2 regions of the Streptomyces sp. NPDC044044 genome follow, and region 2 is predicted to be linked to the other one. Evidence: riboswitches for the same ligand, from Rfam matches in the RefSeq annotation. Region 2 holds a riboswitch; the other holds the start of a gene.
What was found. Region 2 has a riboswitch for cobalamin ahead of AC07AG_RS33870 (cobalamin biosynthesis protein). Riboswitches for the same ligand answer to the same signal wherever they lie in the genome.
Positions count from the first base shown of each region.

Region 1: another riboswitch for cobalamin. It lies ahead of metE (5-methyltetrahydropteroyltriglutamate--homocysteine S-methyltransferase); the one in region 2 lies ahead of AC07AG_RS33870 (cobalamin biosynthesis protein).

Region 1 is NZ_JBWKFG010000001.1:167,660-176,444, reverse strand. Features, by position in the region: gene aceA (isocitrate lyase) at 381-1,670, shown strand; gene aceB (malate synthase A) at 1,844-3,436, shown strand; gene AC07AG_RS00780 (3-hydroxybutyryl-CoA dehydrogenase) at 3,433-4,302, shown strand; cobalamin riboswitch at 4,473-4,690, shown strand; gene metE (5-methyltetrahydropteroyltriglutamate--homocysteine S-methyltransferase) at 4,852-7,173, shown strand; gene AC07AG_RS00770 (response regulator transcription factor) at 7,394-8,041, opposite strand; gene AC07AG_RS00765 (sensor histidine kinase) at 8,026-8,785, opposite strand, start outside.
Region 2 is NZ_JBWKFG010000010.1:64,454-73,238, forward strand. Features, by position in the region: gene AC07AG_RS33845 (inorganic phosphate transporter) at 1-453, shown strand, start outside; gene AC07AG_RS33850 (hypothetical protein) at 466-714, shown strand; gene AC07AG_RS33855 (helix-turn-helix domain-containing protein) at 940-1,794, shown strand; gene AC07AG_RS33860 (hypothetical protein) at 1,839-2,384, shown strand; gene AC07AG_RS33865 (DUF397 domain-containing protein) at 2,622-2,837, opposite strand; cobalamin riboswitch at 3,083-3,216, shown strand; gene AC07AG_RS33870 (cobalamin biosynthesis protein) at 3,322-4,263, shown strand; gene AC07AG_RS33875 (cobyric acid synthase) at 4,260-5,768, shown strand; gene AC07AG_RS33880 (putative cobaltochelatase) at 5,820-7,889, shown strand; gene cobO (cob(I)yrinic acid a,c-diamide adenosyltransferase) at 7,889-8,497, shown strand; gene AC07AG_RS33890 (cobyrinate a,c-diamide synthase) at 8,491-8,785, shown strand, end outside.

The sequences.
Region 1 (8,785 bases), on a different contig from region 2:
GGCACTGCCCGTGATGGTAGCCACGCGGACGAGGTCTGCGGGCTTAACAAGATTGGCAGAACGGCGGAGAAAGATGCGCAGAACTTGGCATCTTTCCCTGCTTGATGGCACTGAGTGCCGGTGTCAGAGTCGTACCGCGGCCCGCCGGACTCCGTCGGGCGGATCGGAAACGGGTACGACTCAATGCCCTGACGTCGGTGATCCCGACCCTTCCGCCCGGCTCGGCGACATTGCTCGGATTGCTCAGCACGGAGCCGACGGGCCGCACCCGGGATCTTCCCGGCACTGAGTGCCAGAGCTTCGCACAGTTCACGAGTTCCCCAGTTCACCAGTTCACCAGTTCACGATTCCCCCAGTTCACGAGTTCCCAGGAGACGGTCATGGCACAGGCAGGGACGACGACGGCAACGGCCCAGGAGCTTGCTCAGCGGTGGGCGACCGACGCCCGCTGGAACGGGATCGAGCGCACCTACACCGCCGATGACGTGGTCAGGCTCTCCGGCAGCGTCCGCGAGGAGCACACCCTCGCCCGGCGCGGCGCCGAGCGGTTGTGGCGCCAGCTGCACGAGCAGGACTACATCCACGCGCTCGGCGCGCTGACCGGCGGCCAGGCGGTCCAGCAGGTCAAGGCCGGTCTGCAGGCGATCTACCTGTCCGGCTGGCAGGTGGCCGCCGACGCCAACCAGGCCGGACACACCTACCCCGATCAGTCGCTCTACCCGGCCAACTCGGTGCCGCAGGTGGTCCGTCGGATCAACAACGCGCTGCTGCGCGCCGACCAGATCGCCACCGCCGAGGGCGGCGAGGACACCACCGACTGGCTCGCGCCGATCGTCGCCGACGCCGAGGCGGGCTTCGGCGGACCCCTTAACGCCTTCGAGCTGACCAAGGCGATGATCGCCGCGGGCGCCGCCGGCATCCACTACGAGGACCAGCTGGCCTCCGAGAAGAAGTGCGGTCACCTGAGCGGAAAGGTGCTCGTGCCCACCGGCCAGCACATCCGCACCCTCAACGCGGCCCGCCTGGCCGCCGACATCGCCGATGTGCCGACGCTGATCGTGGCCCGCACCGACGCCCTCGCGGCGAACCTGCTGACCAGCGACGTCGACGAGCGCGACGCGCGGTTCGTCACGGGCGAGCGCACCGCCGAGGGCTTCTACCGGGTGCACAACGGCATGGCGCCCGTCATCGCCCGCGGCCTCGCCTACGCCCCGTACGCGGACCTCATCTGGGTCGAGACCGGCACCCCTGACCTCGCGCAGGCCCGTGAGTTCGCCGAGGCCATCCACGCCGAGCACCCCGACCAGATGCTCGCCTACAACTGCTCGCCCTCCTTCAACTGGCGTGCCGCCCTGGACGACGACCAGATCGCCAAGTTCCAGCGCGAGCTGGGCGCCATGGGCTACCGCTTCCAGTTCATCACCCTGGCCGGCTTCCACTCCCTCAACCACGGCATGTTCGACCTGGCCCGCGGCTACGCCGAGCACGGCATGACCGCCTATGTCGACCTCCAGGAGCGGGAGTTCGCCGCGCAGGCGCAGGGCTTCACCGCCGTCAAGCACCAGCGCGAGGTCGGCACCGGCTACTTCGACCAGGTGTCCACCGCCGTCAACCCCGCATCCTCCACGACGGCGCTGTCCGGCTCCACCGAGGAGGAGCAGTTCCACTAGGGCACTTCGCCGGACCGCTACGGCGCTTCGCCAGACCGCTACGGCGCTTCGCCGGACCGCCGCGCTGTCGTCCGCGGGTCGGTGGGGGTGAGCGCGCAGTTCCCCGCGCCCCTCAAGGGGCGCCCCCACCGTCCCGTCAGTCCTAGTCCACACCCCCTGCTGAGGAGACCCGCATGCCCATCTCCGCTCCCCCAAGCCGTGCCCAGGTCCTCGGCACGGTGACCGACCGGCACGACGAGATCCTCACCCCTGAGGCCCTGGAGTTCGTCGGCCGCCTCGTCGACGCGTTCGCCGAACGCCGTCAGGAGATCCTCAAGGAGCGCATGCGGGTGGGGGCCCGCCTCGCCTCCGGCTCCCCGCTCGACTTCTCCATCGCCACCGCCCGCATACGGGCGGACGACTCCTGGCGGGTGGCAGCCCCCGCGCCCGGCCTGACCGACCGCCGCGTGGAGATCACGGGGCCGCCGGAGCGCGCGATGACGGTCAACGCCCTCAACTCCGGTGCGCAGGTGTGGATGGCGGACTTCGAGGGCGCCACCTCGCCCACCTGGGACAACATCGTCGGCGGTCAGCTGAACCTGCTCGACGCCATCGAGCGCAGGATCGACTTCAGCACGCCGGAGGGCAAGCGGTACCGGCTCGGCGAGCAGGTCGCGACCATCGTCGTCCGCCCGCGCGGCTGGCACCTGACCGAGGAGCACCTGCTGATCGGCGGGCGGCCCGCGCCCGCGTCGCTCGTGGACTTCGGGCTCTACTTCTTCCATTGCGCCCAGCGGCAGATCGACGCCGGGCACGGCCCGTACTTCTACCTGCCGAAGCTGGAGAACCGCGACGAGGCCCGGCTGTGGAACGACGTGTTCGTCCTGGCTCAGGATCTCCTCGGCATCCCCCGCGGCACGATCCGGGCCACCGTCCTGATCGAGACCATCACGGCGGCCGTCCAGATGGAGGAGATCCTCTACGAGCTCCGGGAGCACAGCTCCGGCCTCAACGCGGGCCGCTGGGACTACCTGTTCAGCCTCATCAAGACCTTCGGTCACCGCACCGACTTCCTGCTTCCCGACCGGGCGAAGGTCACCATGACCGCCCCCTTCATGCGCGCGTACACCGAACTCCTCGTACGCACCTGCCACAAGCGCGGCGCCCACGCCATCGGCGGCATGGCCGCCCACATGCCGGGCAAGGACCCGGACGCCCACCAGGCGGCCCTCGCCACGGTGCGGCTCGACAAGGAACGCGAGGCCGAGGACGGCTTCGACGGCTCCTGGGTCGCCCACCCCGCCCTTGTACCCGTCTGCCGCGCGGTGTTCGACGGGGTGCTCGACACCCGCCCGCATCAGATCGACCGCACCCGCGACGACGTCGAGGTGACGGCGGCCCGGCTGCTCTCCGTGCGCCGCATCAGCGCGCCACCCACCTCCGATGGCGTACGCACCAACATCGCCGTCGCCCTGCGCTACTTCGCCGCATGGCTGCACGGGCAGGGGGCCGTCGCCCTGTACGGGCTCATGGAGGACGCCGCCACCGCCGAGATCGCCCGGGTGCAGATCTGGCAGTGGCTGCGCCACCAGGTCGTCGATCGAGCGACCGTCCTTGAACTGGTGGGGGACGAGCTCGCCGCCCTGGGCGCGGAGTACCCGTGGGCCCCTCTCGACGAAGTCCGCGGACTCTTCGAACGGACCGCCCTGGCACGGGAGTTGCCCGCCTTCTTCACCACGGACGCCTACAGCCGTCACCTCGTGCGCCGCCCGGAGGGACGGTCATGACCGCGGCCATCCGCCGGGTCGGCGTGGTGGGCGGGGGCCAGATGGGCGCCGGGATCGCCGAGGTGTGCGCCCGCGCCGACCTGGACACCGTGGTCTGCGAGGCCGACGCACTCGCCGCACGCGCCGCCGCCGAGCGAGTCGCCGTGTCGCTCGAACGAGCTGTCCAGCGAGGCAAGTTGGACCGCATCGGCGCCGAGGACGCACTCGCCCGCATGGTCTTCACCGGCAGCCTCGACGACCTGGCCGACCGCCAGCTCGTCGTCGAGGCCGTCGTCGAGGACACCGCCGCGAAGACGGAGATCTTCGCCACCCTGGACAAGGTCGTCGAGGACCCCGACGCGATCCTGGCCACCAACACCTCCTCCATCCCGGTCATGCGTCTGGGGATGGCCACCCGGCGTGCCGACCGTGTTCTCGGGCTGCACTTCTTCAACCCCGCCCCCGTGCTTCCCCTGGTCGAGGTCGTGTCCTCACTGCACACGGCCGCACGGACCGTCGCCGCCGTAGAGGACTTCGCCACGCACACCCTGGGCAAGACGGTCGTCCGCTCCCAGGACAGAGCGGGCTTCGTCGTGAACGCGCTGCTCGTCCCCTACCTCCTCTCCGCGATCCGGATGACCGAGTCCGGCTTCGCCACGCCCGCCGACGTGGACGCGGGCATGGAGCTGGGCTGCGCGCACCCTATGGGGCCGCTGAAGCTGGCGGACCTGATCGGCCTCGACACGGTCGCCTCCATCGCGGCATCGCTCTACGAAGAGTTCAAGGAACCCCTGTACGCCCCGCCGCCGCTGCTCCAGCGCATGGTGGAGGCGGGGCTGCTCGGCCGCAAGAGCGGCCGCGGGTTCCACACCTACGACCGGGGCTGAGGGGCCCGGGTCCGCCGCCGGGCTGAGGGGCCCGCGGCTGCTGTGAGCGGGGCGCGGAACGGACTGGTGATCCGTTCCGCGCGCCCGCATGTGCCGATACGGGCGGGGTCCGTGTCTCACCTCACGGTCCGGAATGTGATCAGTACTGCCCAGGAGGCCGATCACCCTCTAGCCTGACCTGTGCAGCTGGTTCGCCCTGTCCGCCAGGCAGACGCGTCGTAAGAGGGAACCCGGTGGGAATCCGGGACTGCCCCGCAGCGGTGAGTGGGAACGACCGCCGTCATACGCACTGGGTCCGAGCGCGGATCCGGGAAGCGACGGCCAGTAGGAACCTGCCTCGGCAGGTGTGCCCGCGAGTCCGAAGACCTGCCCGTTGCCCGTACGTGACCCCTCACGTGCGGACATCCCGGTGACCTCGTGGGCGGGTCGGCGTCAGATCAGGTGGAGCACCGCGCCGGTGGCGCGCGTCCGGTCCGCCCGGTTCGTCACCCCTTCGCGTCCGCGTCCCGTCCCGGGATGCTCAGGAGTCATCTCGCGAAGGAGATTTCCGTGACAACGAAGCCCGCAGCCGCGGCAGCACAGGCCACTGTGTACGGCTACCCCCGCCAGGGCCCCAACCGGGAACTGAAGAAGGCCGTCGAGGGCTACTGGAAGGGCCGCGTCACCGCCGACGCCCTCCGGGACACCGCGGCGCAGCTGCGCCGGTCCACCTGGCAGCACCTGGCCGACGCAGGCATCCACGAGGTGCCGACCGGCGACTTCTCGTACTACGACCATGTCCTGGACACCAGCGTCATGGTCGGCGCCGTCCCCCAGCGGCACCGTGAGGCCGTCGACGCCGACGCGCTCGACGGCTATTTCGCGATGGCCCGCGGCACGCAGGATGTGGCCCCTCTCGAGATGACCAAGTGGTTCGACACCAACTACCACTACCTCGTGCCGGAGCTCGGCCCCGACACCGTCTTCACCGCCGACTCCGCCAAGCAGGTCGCCGAGCTGAAGGAGGCCGTCGCGCTCGGCCTCGCGGCCCGCCCCGTGCTTGTCGGCCCGGTCACCTATCTGCTGCTCGCCAAGCCCGCGCCCGGCGTGGCCGCCGATTTCGAGCCGCTCACCCTCCTGGACCGTCTGCTGCCCGTGTACGCCGAGGTCCTCGCCGACCTGCGCGCCGCGGGCGCCGAGTGGGTGCAGCTCGACGAGCCCGCCCTGGTCCAGGACCGCACCCCGGCCGAACTCAACGCCGCCGCCCGCGCCTACCGCGATCTCGGTGCGCTCACCGACCGTCCTCAGCTCCTTGTCGGCTCGTACTTCGGCAGGCTCGGCGACGCGCTGCCGGTGCTCGCCAAGGCTCCGGTCGAGGGCCTCGCCCTGGACTTCACCGAGGCCGCCGCGAGCCAGCTGGAGGACCTCGCCGCCGTCGGCGGTCTTCCCGGCAAGCGTCTGGTCGCGGGCGTCGTCAACGGCCGCAACATCTGGATCAACGACCTGGAGAAGTCCCTCGCCACCCTGGGCACGCTCCTGGGCCTCGCCGACCGGGTCGACGTCTCCGCGTCCTGCTCCCTGCTGCACGTCCCGCTGGACGCCACCGCCGAACGGGACATCGACCCGCAGATCGCCCGCTGGCTGGCCTTCGCCCACCAGAAGACCGCCGAGATCGCCACGCTGGCCCGCGGCCTGGCCCAGGGCACGGGCGCCATCGCGGCCGAACTGTCCGCCAACCGCGCCGGCCTGGCGTCCCGCTCGGGCTCGGCCCTCACCCACGACCCGGCCGTACGCTCCCGCGTCGCCGCGATCACCGGCGCCGACGCCCGCCGCGCCCACGCCTACCCGGAGCGTGCGGCGGCCCAGCGGACCCGGCTCGGTCTTCCGCAACTGCCCACGACCACCATCGGCTCGTTCCCGCAGACCACCGAACTGCGCACGGCACGCGCCGACTTGCGCGCGGGCCGTATCGACACGGCGGGCTACGAGGAGCGCATCAAGAACGAGATCCGCGAGGTCCTCGCCTTCCAGGAGAAGGTGGGCATCGACGTGCTGGTGCACGGCGAGCCCGAACGCAACGACATGGTGCAGTACTTCGCCGAGCAGCTCACCGGCTACCTCGCCACGCAGCACGGCTGGGTCCAGTCGTACGGCACCCGCTATGTGCGCCCGCCGGTCCTGGCCGGCGACATCTCCCGGCCCGAGCCGATGACGGTGCGCTGGACCTCGTACGCCAACTCCCTGACCGACCGCCCCGTCAAGGGCATGCTCACCGGTCCCGTCACCATGCTCGCCTGGTCCTTCGTCCGCGACGACCAGCCGCTCGGCGACACGGCACGCCAGGTCGCGCTCGCCCTGCGCGACGAGGTCAACGACCTGGAGGAGGCGGGCACTTCGGTCATCCAGGTCGACGAGCCCGCGCTGCGCGAGACGCTGCCGCTGCGCGCCGCCGACCACCCGGCCTACCTGGACTGGGCCACGGAGTCCTTCCGCCTCACCACCAGCGGCGTACGCCCGGACACGCAGATCCACACGCACATGTGCTACGCGGAGTTCGGCGACATCGTCCAGGCCATCGACGACCTCGACGCCGACGTCATCAGCCTGGAAGCCGCCCGCTCGCACATGCAGGTGGCCCGCGAACTGGCCGAGCACGGCTATCCGCGCGAGGCGGGTCCCGGCGTCTACGACATCCACTCCCCCCGCGTACCGAGCACCGAGGAGGCAGCAGCCCTGCTGCGCAAGGGACTTGAGGCCATCCCCGCCGAACGCCTCTGGGTGAACCCCGACTGCGGCCTGAAGACCCGCGGCTGGCCCGAGACCAAGGCCTCCCTGGAGAACCTGGTGGCCGCGGCGCGCGAGGTGAGGGCGGAGCTGCCCACGGGTTCCTGACCCGAACGCTCCTGCCGGGGCGGCCATGTGAGGACGAATGGCCGCCCCGTGTCCTCGTCCGGCTGACCGGCGGGGCACTCCTGGTGGCCACCGGTGGCGGTTCTGTCTCCGAACCGGGGAGGCAGTGCGGCGCGATGCTCACCGTGGTGCGATGCAGCTCCGAAGGCTGATCCGGGCAGACCATGGCCATCGTCCGTACCAACCCCAGCCCGTATCCCCGTCAGGGATTGTTCAGATAGGTGAGGACGGCGAGGACACGACGGTTGTTGCTGTCGTCATCGGTGATGCCGAGTTTGCCGAAGAGCGAGGTGGTGTACTTGCTGATGGCGCTTTCGCTCAGGAACAGCCGCCCGGCGATGGCCTGGTTGGACAGCCCCTCGGCCATGAGGGCGAGCACGGAGTGTTCGCGTTCGGTGAGCCGTTCAAGTCTCCGGTTGGATGACCCGCTGGACAGCAGCTTCGCGATGACGACGGGGTCCATCGCGGTGCCACCGGCGGCGACGCGTTCCAGGGCGTCGATGAACTGGTCGGCGTCGAACACGCTCTCCTTGAGGAAGTAGCCGATGCCGCCGGTGCCGTCGGCCAACAGCTCGCGGGCATAGAGCTGTTCGACGTACTGGGAGAGGATCAGGACCGGCAGGCCGGGCAGTTCACGACGTGCGGCCAGAGCCGCCCGCAGGCCCTCGTCCGTCTGGGTCGGCGGCAGGCGGACGTCGACGACGGCGACGTCCGGGCGCCACTTCAGGAGCGCGTCGAGCGTCTCGGGTCCGGTGGCCGCCGTGCCCACCACCTCATGTCCGCACGCCTCGATGAGGCGGACCATTCCGTCACGCAGGAGGTAGAGATCTTCGGCTACGACGATTCGCATGGCACCACTATTCTCACGCGGGTCGGGCCGCCTGCCGGGCTGGTGATCTCCAGGGTGCCGTCGAAGGCGGCGAGGCGGCGGCGCAGCCCCGCCAGTCCACCGTCGGCGCGCACGCTCGCCCCTCCCCGGCCGTCGTCCTCGACGTCCACGACGAGACCGGTGTCGTCCCGCGCGACGGAGATCCGCGCCCGGGTCGCGTGGGCGTGCTTGACCGCGTTGGTCAGCAGTTCGGCGATTCCGAAGTACGCGGCGGATTCGATCGGCGGGTCGAGGCGCAGCGACACATCGGCACTGACAGCGGCTTCGAGCGGGCTGTCCAGGGCGAGAGCGCGTACGGCATCGATGAGCCCTCGGTCGTTGAGCACCGGCGGGCTGATCCCCTTGACCAGTTCGCGCAGCTCGGTCAGTGAGGTGGTGGCGCCCGCTCGCGCCTCCCGCATCAGCGCCCTGGCCTGGTCGGGATCGGTCTCCATCAACTTCTCGGCCGTCGCCAGGGAGAGCCCGAGCCCGACAAGCCGCGCCTGCGCCCCGTCGTGCAGGTCGCGTTCGATCCGGCGGATCTCGGCGGCCTGTGCGACGGTCGTGTCCGCGCGCTGGGCCGTCAACTCGTCCACGCGGGCGGCGAGGACCATCGCGGGAGACGCACGCAGGAAGCGGGCGGCCACCGGCTCGACGACCCGCCAGGCGTACGGAGCACTCGCGATGGCGGCGACGAACCCGAACCCTCCGACCACGCGCGCGGAG
Region 2 (8,785 bases):
TCGCTCTCCACCACCCAGGTCTGCTCGGGCGCCGTGATGGGCGCGGGCCTCGGCCGCAAGGGCGGCGTGGTCCGCTGGTCCACGGCGACCCGCATGTTCGTCGCCTGGGGCCTGACGCTCCCGGCCGCGGGCCTGGTCGGCGCGGGCGCGGAGTTCCTCACCAAGCAGGGCCCCTGGGGCGTCGCGGCGACCGCCGCGCTCCTCATCGGCGGATCCGCCGTCATCTGGGTGCTGTCCCGGCGCAACGCCGTCGACCACACGAACGTCGCCGACGACGAGATCCGCGGCTCCTCGGAAGCCGAGCCCGCCGGTGTCGTGACCACCGCGATGGCCGCCGTCTCCCCGCCGCCCACCGGTTCGGCCGTGACGGCCTCGGACATCGACCTCGTCAAGGCCACCATCCCGGCCCCGACCGGCACCGTGGCGGATCCCGCCCGGCCCGCCACGGTGTAAGGACAACTGACCATGAACATCGACTGGGCAGCTCTCGGCTCCGTATTCGGAGTCAGCCTCGGGGTGACGGTGGCCCTGGTGGGCCTCTTCACCCTCGGCATCGTCGGCCTCTCCAAGCGCGAGGCGGCGGCGACAACCGGCGCCACCGCCTCCACGACCTCCGCCGGCGGCCCTCCCGCGGCGGCACGCACGGGCGCGTACGTGTGCTTCGCGCTCTGCGCGGCGGCCGTGGCGTACGGGATTTACCTGATCGTCGCCTGACGACGACCACCGCCTCACAAGAGCCGGGTGGGACGCACCTCATGGGTGCGTCCCACCCGGCTTTCACGTGTCCGGACACCCCTCATTCACCCGAACGAGGACATGCGATGCAGCGAAGTGACATATGGCATACTGCTACTAAGCTGTCTGCTAGCGTCGGCTGCACATATGGCTCTCAGCCCTATGTCATTGAATCAGCAGCCATCACGACAGCGAGGAGCCACCATGTCGAGGGATGTCGACCCGAGCCTGAATCGCCGCAGGCTGCGCATCGCACTCCGCAAGGCCCGCGAGGCCACGGAGCAGTCACAGGGCCAAGCCGCCCAAGCCCTCGACTGGTCACTGTCCAAGATCATGAGGATCGAGCAGGGCACGGTCAGCCTCTCCGTGACCGATCTGCGCGCCCTTCTCCAGCAGTACGGCGTGACGGACCAGGAACTGGGCGCAGAGCTCGAAGCAGCCGCCCGCGGCTCCAAGGGGCCGAGCTGGTGGGCCAGGTACAACGACGTCATCGGGCCGCAGTTCAGTCAGTACCTGGGGTACGAGAGCGCCGCCGCATCCTTTCGCACGTACAACCCGATCATCGTGCCCGGCCTTCTGCAGACGGACGAATACGCGATGGCGCTCCTCACCCCGCGTCTGGACGAGGCGCAGGCGCGGAAGATCGTGGAACTGCGGACGGCACGCCAGGAGCGCGCCCTGGAGGGTGAGAACCCGCCGTGGACGTTCTTCGTCGTCGACGAGGCCGCGCTGCACCGGCAGGTCGGCGGACCACGCGTACAGCGCGCCCAACTGCAGCGCCTCATCGACATCTCGGAGCGCCCGAAGGTGTCCCTCCAGGTGCTGCCGTTCACGGCAGGCGCCCACTACTCCACCCTGAGCAGCTTCATCCTGCTCGGCTTCCTGGACGACGAGGACCTGCTCTACCTCGAAGCACAGGGAAACCAGTCGATCCGTGACGACCACGAGCTGATCGTGCGTCACCAGGAGTGCTTCGAGTCCCTCCGCGAGACCGCGCACGACGGAGAGAAGGCCCTCGACCTGATCCGTCAGGTCAGGGACGGCATTGACAGCAGCTGACCTCTCGGGCCCAAGGAGTCCGTGAGGAGCGAGGAGGCCTCAACATGCCAGCCGCGTTGCGAGAGTGGTGGCACGGGGTCCTCACGGCCATCGGGCAGGCGCCGTGGCGAAGCGGTGGTTCGGGTGGTGCGCAAGGTGGCGGTGGGGCCTCCACCGGCCCGGCCTCCGATGCCACCGTCGACACCTCTCCCGGACCGACACCGGCCGACGGCCCCACCTACAACCAGCTCGTCCGCGAGGCGATGGCCGACCAGGGCCGCACGGACCGGATGGACACGCTGGACCGCCATCGCACGGACGACAGTCTCCGGACGTTCACGACGAGGATCGTCTACTGCACCGGCTGCATACTCGTTCTGGTCCTGACGCTCACCGGAGTGCTCGTCGTCCTGAGCAGCGTCGGCATGACGGGCTTCTGGACGGTCGGCCCGGTGATCGCCGTCTTCTCGGCGCCCGTGGTCGCGCTGAGCCGCCAGCTCACCCAGCTGATCTCGCAGGCAGGGGCGACGCCCACGCTCAGCGACGACCGCCGTGCTGTGGTTCCCGCCCAGCGGCCCGAGCCCAGGGCCGAGGCCGATGATCCTGCCTGAACTCCGCCGAGCCCCACCAGAGCCCCATGGACACAGCGGCCGCCATGGCCGCGAAGGCCCAGACGGCCAGCCGGGCGGCCGTGCCCTCGACCAGGAGAGAAGCCGCCGCACCGACGAGGGCGGCAGCCGCGCCGAGCAGCACGCACCCCGCCACGACCACGACGGTCCCCGATGTCCCGCGCTTCCCCCCGTGCCCGCCTCTCACCAGGTGCCGCACTTCGGCGAGATGATGCTCGGTCATCCTGTCCCCCCTCCCTCTCCCCCGTCGCCGACAAGAGCGTTCAGGAACGCCTGCCAGTGCTCACCGGAGAAGACGACGCACGGCCCCGAGGGGTTCTGCGCATCACGGACGAACACCGTCTCCCGCACGAAGGCGACTTCGACGCAGTCTCCGGAGTACCCGCTGAAGCTGCTCCTGCGCCACAGCCGTCCCGACGACTTCTCATTGGCCACGCCGACCTCCCCCTACCGGAGAACCGGCGTCCCGCACGATAGCGCCGTGATCTCGGAGGGCCGACAGGTCCGCCGAGAACCACCACACCACGTAACGACCCGGACCAAATCACTCGTGGACCGCTCTCCGGTTGTCGCGTTCCAGTCTAGGAAAGTTCAATTTCCAGGCCTAGGGAAAAACCGGCCTCATGTGTGCCTCGGCACACTCTCCCGTCCCAGGTCAACGGCAAGTTGACGGGCGTTCGCGGGCGTGGTGGACTGCCGGAGCCATTACGGCGGCAGGAGAGGAAGCCGGTGCGAATCCGGCGCGGTCCCGCCACTGTCATCGAGGAGCGGACTCCTCGGAAGCCAGGAACTCTCCCCGCCGGTCACGTCGAACCAGGGCGCGGACACCCTGAGTGAGGACATATCGCCATGCGCGGCCGCCCGTTGCCGGTTCCTGTGCCCCTGTCTGTTCCCCTCCACGTACCGGCCGGCTGAACCCGTGCGTGCCGATCGCGACTTCGCGTACGGCGCCGCCGCCGGCCTCCTCGGTGATCTGTTCCTCGGCGATCCTCGTCGCGGGCACCCGGTCGCCGCGTTCGGGCGGGCCGCCGGCGTCGTCGAGCGTGTGCTGTGGCGTGACCACCGCGGGTGGGGCGCCCTGCACGCCGTGGTGTGCGCCGGGGGTGCGGCCGGTGCCGCCGCCCTGGTCTCCTCTCTCGTACGTGATTCCCGCGCCGCCTCCGTCGCGCTGACCGCCGCCACCACCTGGGCCGTGGTCGGCGGCACCTCCCTCGGGCGTGAGGCGCGGGCCATCGGCGGGGCGCTCGCCGCCGGGGACGTCGAGGTGGCGCGGGAGCGGCTGCCGCATCTGTGCGGGCGAGATCCGCAGGCGCTGGATGCCGACGGCATCGCGCGTGCCGTGGTCGAGTCCGTCGCCGAGAACACCTCCGACGCGGTGGTGGGGGCCTTGGTGTGGGGGGCTCTTGGCGGGGTCCCGGGGCTTGTCGGCTTCCGGGCCGTGAACACGCTCGACGCCATGGTCGGGCACAAGTCCGCGCAGTACCGGCGCTACGGATGGGCTTCCGCCCGCCTTGACGACGTACTGGGATGGCCGGGTGCCCGGCTCACCGCCGTGCTCGCGGCTGCCGCCGGGGACTCGCCGCGCGGTGCGCTGCGGGCCTGGCGTGACGATGCCGCCAAGCACCCGAGCCCCAACGCGGGGCCCGTGGAGGCCGCCTTCGCCGGGGCGTTGGGCGTACGGCTCGGGGGGACTCTCTCGTACGCGGGGCGTGTCGAGCACCGGCCCGTCCTGAACGGGGAGGGGCGGGGCGTCGAAATCGCCGACATCGAGCGGGCCGTGAAGCTGTCGCGGCGGGTGGGGCTGCTGACCCTGGGGGTCGCCGCGGCCGTGAGCACGATACGGAAAGGCAGGGCCTCATGAGTGGTGGACTGCTCGTCGCCGGGACCACGTCGGATGCGGGGAAGAGCGTCGTCACCGCCGGGATCTGCCGGTGGCTGGCCCGCAAGGGGGTGTCCGTCGCACCCTTCAAGGCGCAGAACATGTCCCTCAACTCCTTCGTCACGCGCGAGGGTGCCGAGATCGGGCGTGCCCAGGCCATGCAGGCGCAGGCCGCCCGGGTCGAGCCGAGCGCGCTGATGAACCCCGTGCTGCTCAAGCCGGGCAGCGACCGCAGCAGCCAGGTCGTCCTGATGGGCAAGCCCGTGGGCGAGATGACCGCGCGCGGCTACCACGGCGGGCGGCAGGAAGCGCTGCTGTCCACCGTCGTGGGATGCCTGGAGGAACTTCGGGGCAGCTATGACGCCGTGATCTGTGAAGGCGCGGGCAGCCCCGCCGAGATCAATCTGCGGCGTACGGACATCGTGAACATGGGGATCGCGCGGGCCGCCCGCTTCCCCGTGGTCGTGGTGGGGGACATCGACCGCGGTGGCGTCTTCGCCTCCTTCTTCGGGACGACCGCGCTGCTCGGCGCCCAGGACCAGGAGTTGGTCGCCGGGTATCTCGTCAACAAGTTCCGGGGCGACGTCTCGCTGCTCGAACCCGGGCTCGACATGCTTCTCGGACTCACCGGGCGGCGTACGTTCGGTGTGCTGCCGTTCCAGCACGGCCTCGGCATCGACGAGGAGGACGGGCTGCGGGTGTCCCTGCGGGGTGCCGTCAGGGAGTCCGTCGTCGCTCCCCCGGTCGGTGAGGACGTGCTGCGGGTCGCCGTCTGTGCGGTCCCGCTGATGTCGAACTTCACGGACGTGGACGCGCTGGCCGCCGAACCCGGCGTCGTCGTGCGGTTCGTGGACCGGGCCGACGAGCTCGTCGACGCCGATCTGGTGGTCGTGCCGGGGACGCGCGGGACGGTCCGCGCCCTTCAGTGGCTGCGCGAGCGCGGCCTCGCGGACGCCATCGCGCGGCGCGCCGCCGAGGGGCGTCCCGTGCTCGGGATCTGCGGCGGCTTCCAGGTCCTCGGCGAGCACATCGAGGACGACGTCGAGTCGCGGGCCGGAGCCGTGGACGGGCTCGGCCTGCTGCCCGTGCGCGTGCGCTTCGAGCGGGAGAAGACCCTCGCGCGGCCGGTCGGCGAGGCGCTCGGCGAACCCGTCGAGGGGTACGAGATCCATCACGGCGTCGCCCAAGTCCTCGGCGGAGAGCCCTTCCTGGACGGCTGCCGCGTCGGTGAGGTGTGGGGCACGCACTGGCACGGGTCGCTGGAGAGCGACGCGTTCCGGCGGCGCTTCCTCACCGAGGTCGCGCGGGCCGCGGGGCGCCGCTTCGTGCCCGCGCCCGACACCAGCTTCGGCGCGCTGCGCGAGGAGCAGCTCGACCTGCTCGGTGACCTCATCGAGGAACACGCGGACACGGACGCCCTGTTCCGTCTGATCGAGACCGGCGCCCCGCCCGGCCTCCCCTTCATCGCACCGGGGGCGCCCTCATGACCCTCCTGCCGCTGTCCCCTGCCCCGCCCCGCATCACGTAATGGAGGCCTTGTGAGTACCCCCTATCCGTTCACCGCTCTCGTCGGGCAGGACGACCTGCGGCTCGCCCTGCTGCTCAACGCCGTCTCGCCCGCCGTCGGCGGCGTGCTCGTGCGCGGGGAGAAGGGGACCGCCAAGTCCACCGCCGTGCGGGCCCTTTCCGCCCTGCTTCCGCAGGTGCCCGTCGTCGCCGGATGCCGCTTCTCCTGCGACCCGGCCGCACCCGACCCGGCCTGCCCCGACGGGCCGCACGACGCCGGCGGGGCCGCCGTGCGCGACGCGCGGATGGTCGAGCTGCCCGTCGGCGCGTCCGAGGACCGTCTCGTCGGTGCGCTCGACATCGAGCGGGCTCTGTCCGAGGGCGTGAAGGCCTTCGAGCCCGGCCTGCTCGCCGACGCCCACCGCGGCATCCTCTACGTCGACGAAGTCAACCTGCTGCACGACCACTTGGTCGACCTGCTGCTCGACGCCGCCGCCATGGGCGCCTCGTACGTAGAGCGTGAGGGCGTGTCCGTGCGGCATGCCGCGCGGTTCCTGCTCGTGGGCACCATGAACCCCGAAGAGGGCGAACTGCGCCCGCAGTTGCTCGACCGGTTCGGGCTCACCGTCGAGGTCGCCGCGTCCCGTGAGACCGATCAGCGGGTCGAGGTCGTCCGGCGGCGGCTCGCGTACGACGACGACGCCGAGGGCTTCGCCGCGCGGTGGCACGACGACGAGTCCGCGCTGCGGGAGCGGATCGTCGCGGCGCGCGCGTTGCTCCCCCAAGTGCGGCTCGGCGACGGGGCGTTGCGGCAGATCGCCGCCACCTGTGCGGCCTTCGAGGTCGACGGGATGCGCGCGGACATCGTGATGGCGCGTACCGCGACGGCGCTTGCCGCCTGGGCGGGGCGCAGTGACGTACTCGCCGAGGACGTGCGGCAGGCCGCTCTCCTCGCGCTTCCGCACCGGCGCCGGCGCAACCCCTTCGACGCTCCGGGGCTCGACGAGGACAAGCTCGACGACACGCTGGAGCAGGCCGACGACGGCAGCGACGCGGGGGACGGCGGGGACGACGACCCCGAGCCCGACGGCGACGGCCCCGGCGGGGGCGGGCAGCCGCCCCAGGGCGGACCCGACGCCCCTGACACCCCTGACACGTCCGACGCTTCCGACGCGCCCGCCGCCGACGACCGCCAGACCGGGCAGGACGACGACTCCTCCCCCGCACAGGTACCCGCGCAGGCCCCGGCCGGTGGCGGTGAGCAGCGGCCCGTGCAGGCCTCCGAGCCGTTCCGCACGAAGATGCTGACGGTGCCCGGCCTCGGGGAAGGCGCCGCGGGGCGGCGCTCCCGGGCGCGGACCGAGCACGGGCGGACCACCGGGGCCCGGCGGCCCCAAGGGGCGCTCACCAAGCTGCACCTGGCGGCCACCGTGCAGGCGGCGGCCCCGCACCAGCGGGCGCGCGGGCGCTCGGGGCGGGGGCTCGTCGTGCGGCGGGACGATCTGCGGCAGGCGACCCGCGAGGGGCGTGAGGGCAACCTCGTGCTCTTCGTCGTGGACGCCTCCGGGTCCATGGCCGCACGGCAGCGGATGAGTGCCGTGAAGGGAGCGGTGCTCTCGCTGCTGCTCGACGCCTACCAGCGGCGGGACAAGGTCGGGCTCGTCACCTTCCGGGGGTCCGACGCCGAGGTGGCGCTGCCGCCCACCTCGTCCGTCGACGCGGCCGCCGCCCGCCTGGAGACGCTGCCCACGGGCGGGCGTACGCCGATCGCCGCCGGGCTGCTCAAGGCGCACGACGTGCTGCGGGTCGAGCGGCTGCGGGACCCGGCGCGGCGTCCCCTGGTCGTGGTCGTCACGGACGGGCGGGCCACGGGAGGCGTGGAGCCGGTGGCCAGGGCGGGGCGTGCCGCGCGGCTTTTCGGGGCCGCGGGGATCGCTTCCGTGGTCGTCGACTGCGAGTCGGGGCACGTGCGGCTCGGGCTCGCCGGGCAGCTCGCGGGCGAGCTCGGCGGGACCGTCGTGACGCTGGACGAACTGCGGGCGGAGTCCATCGCCGGGCTCGTCAAGGACGTAACTGGAACTCGTATGAGGAGCGTGGCCTGATGCCTCAGGGACAGCCGAACGTGGTGCCGGACGACGGGCTCACCACGCGTCAGCGGCGCAACCGTCCGCTGGTGATGGTGCACACCGGGATCGGCAAGGGGAAGTCCACCGCCGCGTTCGGGATGGCGCTGCGGGCGTGGAATCAGGGGTGGCCCATCGGGGTCTTCCAGTTCGTGAAGTCGGCGAAGTGGAAGGTCGGTGAGGAGAACGCCCTGAAGGTGCTCGGCGCGAGCGACGAGGGCGGCCCTGTCGACTGGCACAAGATGGGCGAGGGCTGGTCGTGGATCCAGCGCGCGCCCGCCGAGGGCGAGCCGAGCCATGAGGACAAGGCCCGCGAGGGGTGGGAGCAGGTCAAGCGTGACCTCGCCGCCGAGACGTACCAGCTGTACGTCCTCGACGAGTTCGCCTATCTCCTGCACTGGGGGTGGATCGACGTGGACGAGGTGGTCGAGGTTCTCCGGAATCGTCCCGGACACCAGCACGTCATCATCACCGGGCGCTACGCACCCGAGGCCCTGGTCGAGTTCGCCGATCTCGTCACCGACATGTCCAAGGTCAAGCATCCGATGGACGCGGGTCAGAAGGGCCAGAGGGGCATCGAGTGGTAGCTCGGCTTGTCGTTGCCGCGCCGTCTTCCGGGTGCGGCAAGACGACCGTGGCCACGGGTCTGATGGCCGCGTTCTCGGAGGCCGGGCTCGCGGTGTCCCCGCACAAGGTGGGGCCCGACTACATCGATCCCGGGTATCACGCGCTGGCCACGGGGCGCCCCGGGCGCAATCTCGACGCGTACCTGTGCGGGCCCGGGATGGTGGCGCCCTTGTTCCACCACGGGGCCCGCGGCTGCGATCTCGCCGTGGTCGAGGGCGTCATGGGGATGTTCGACGGGGCCTCCGGGC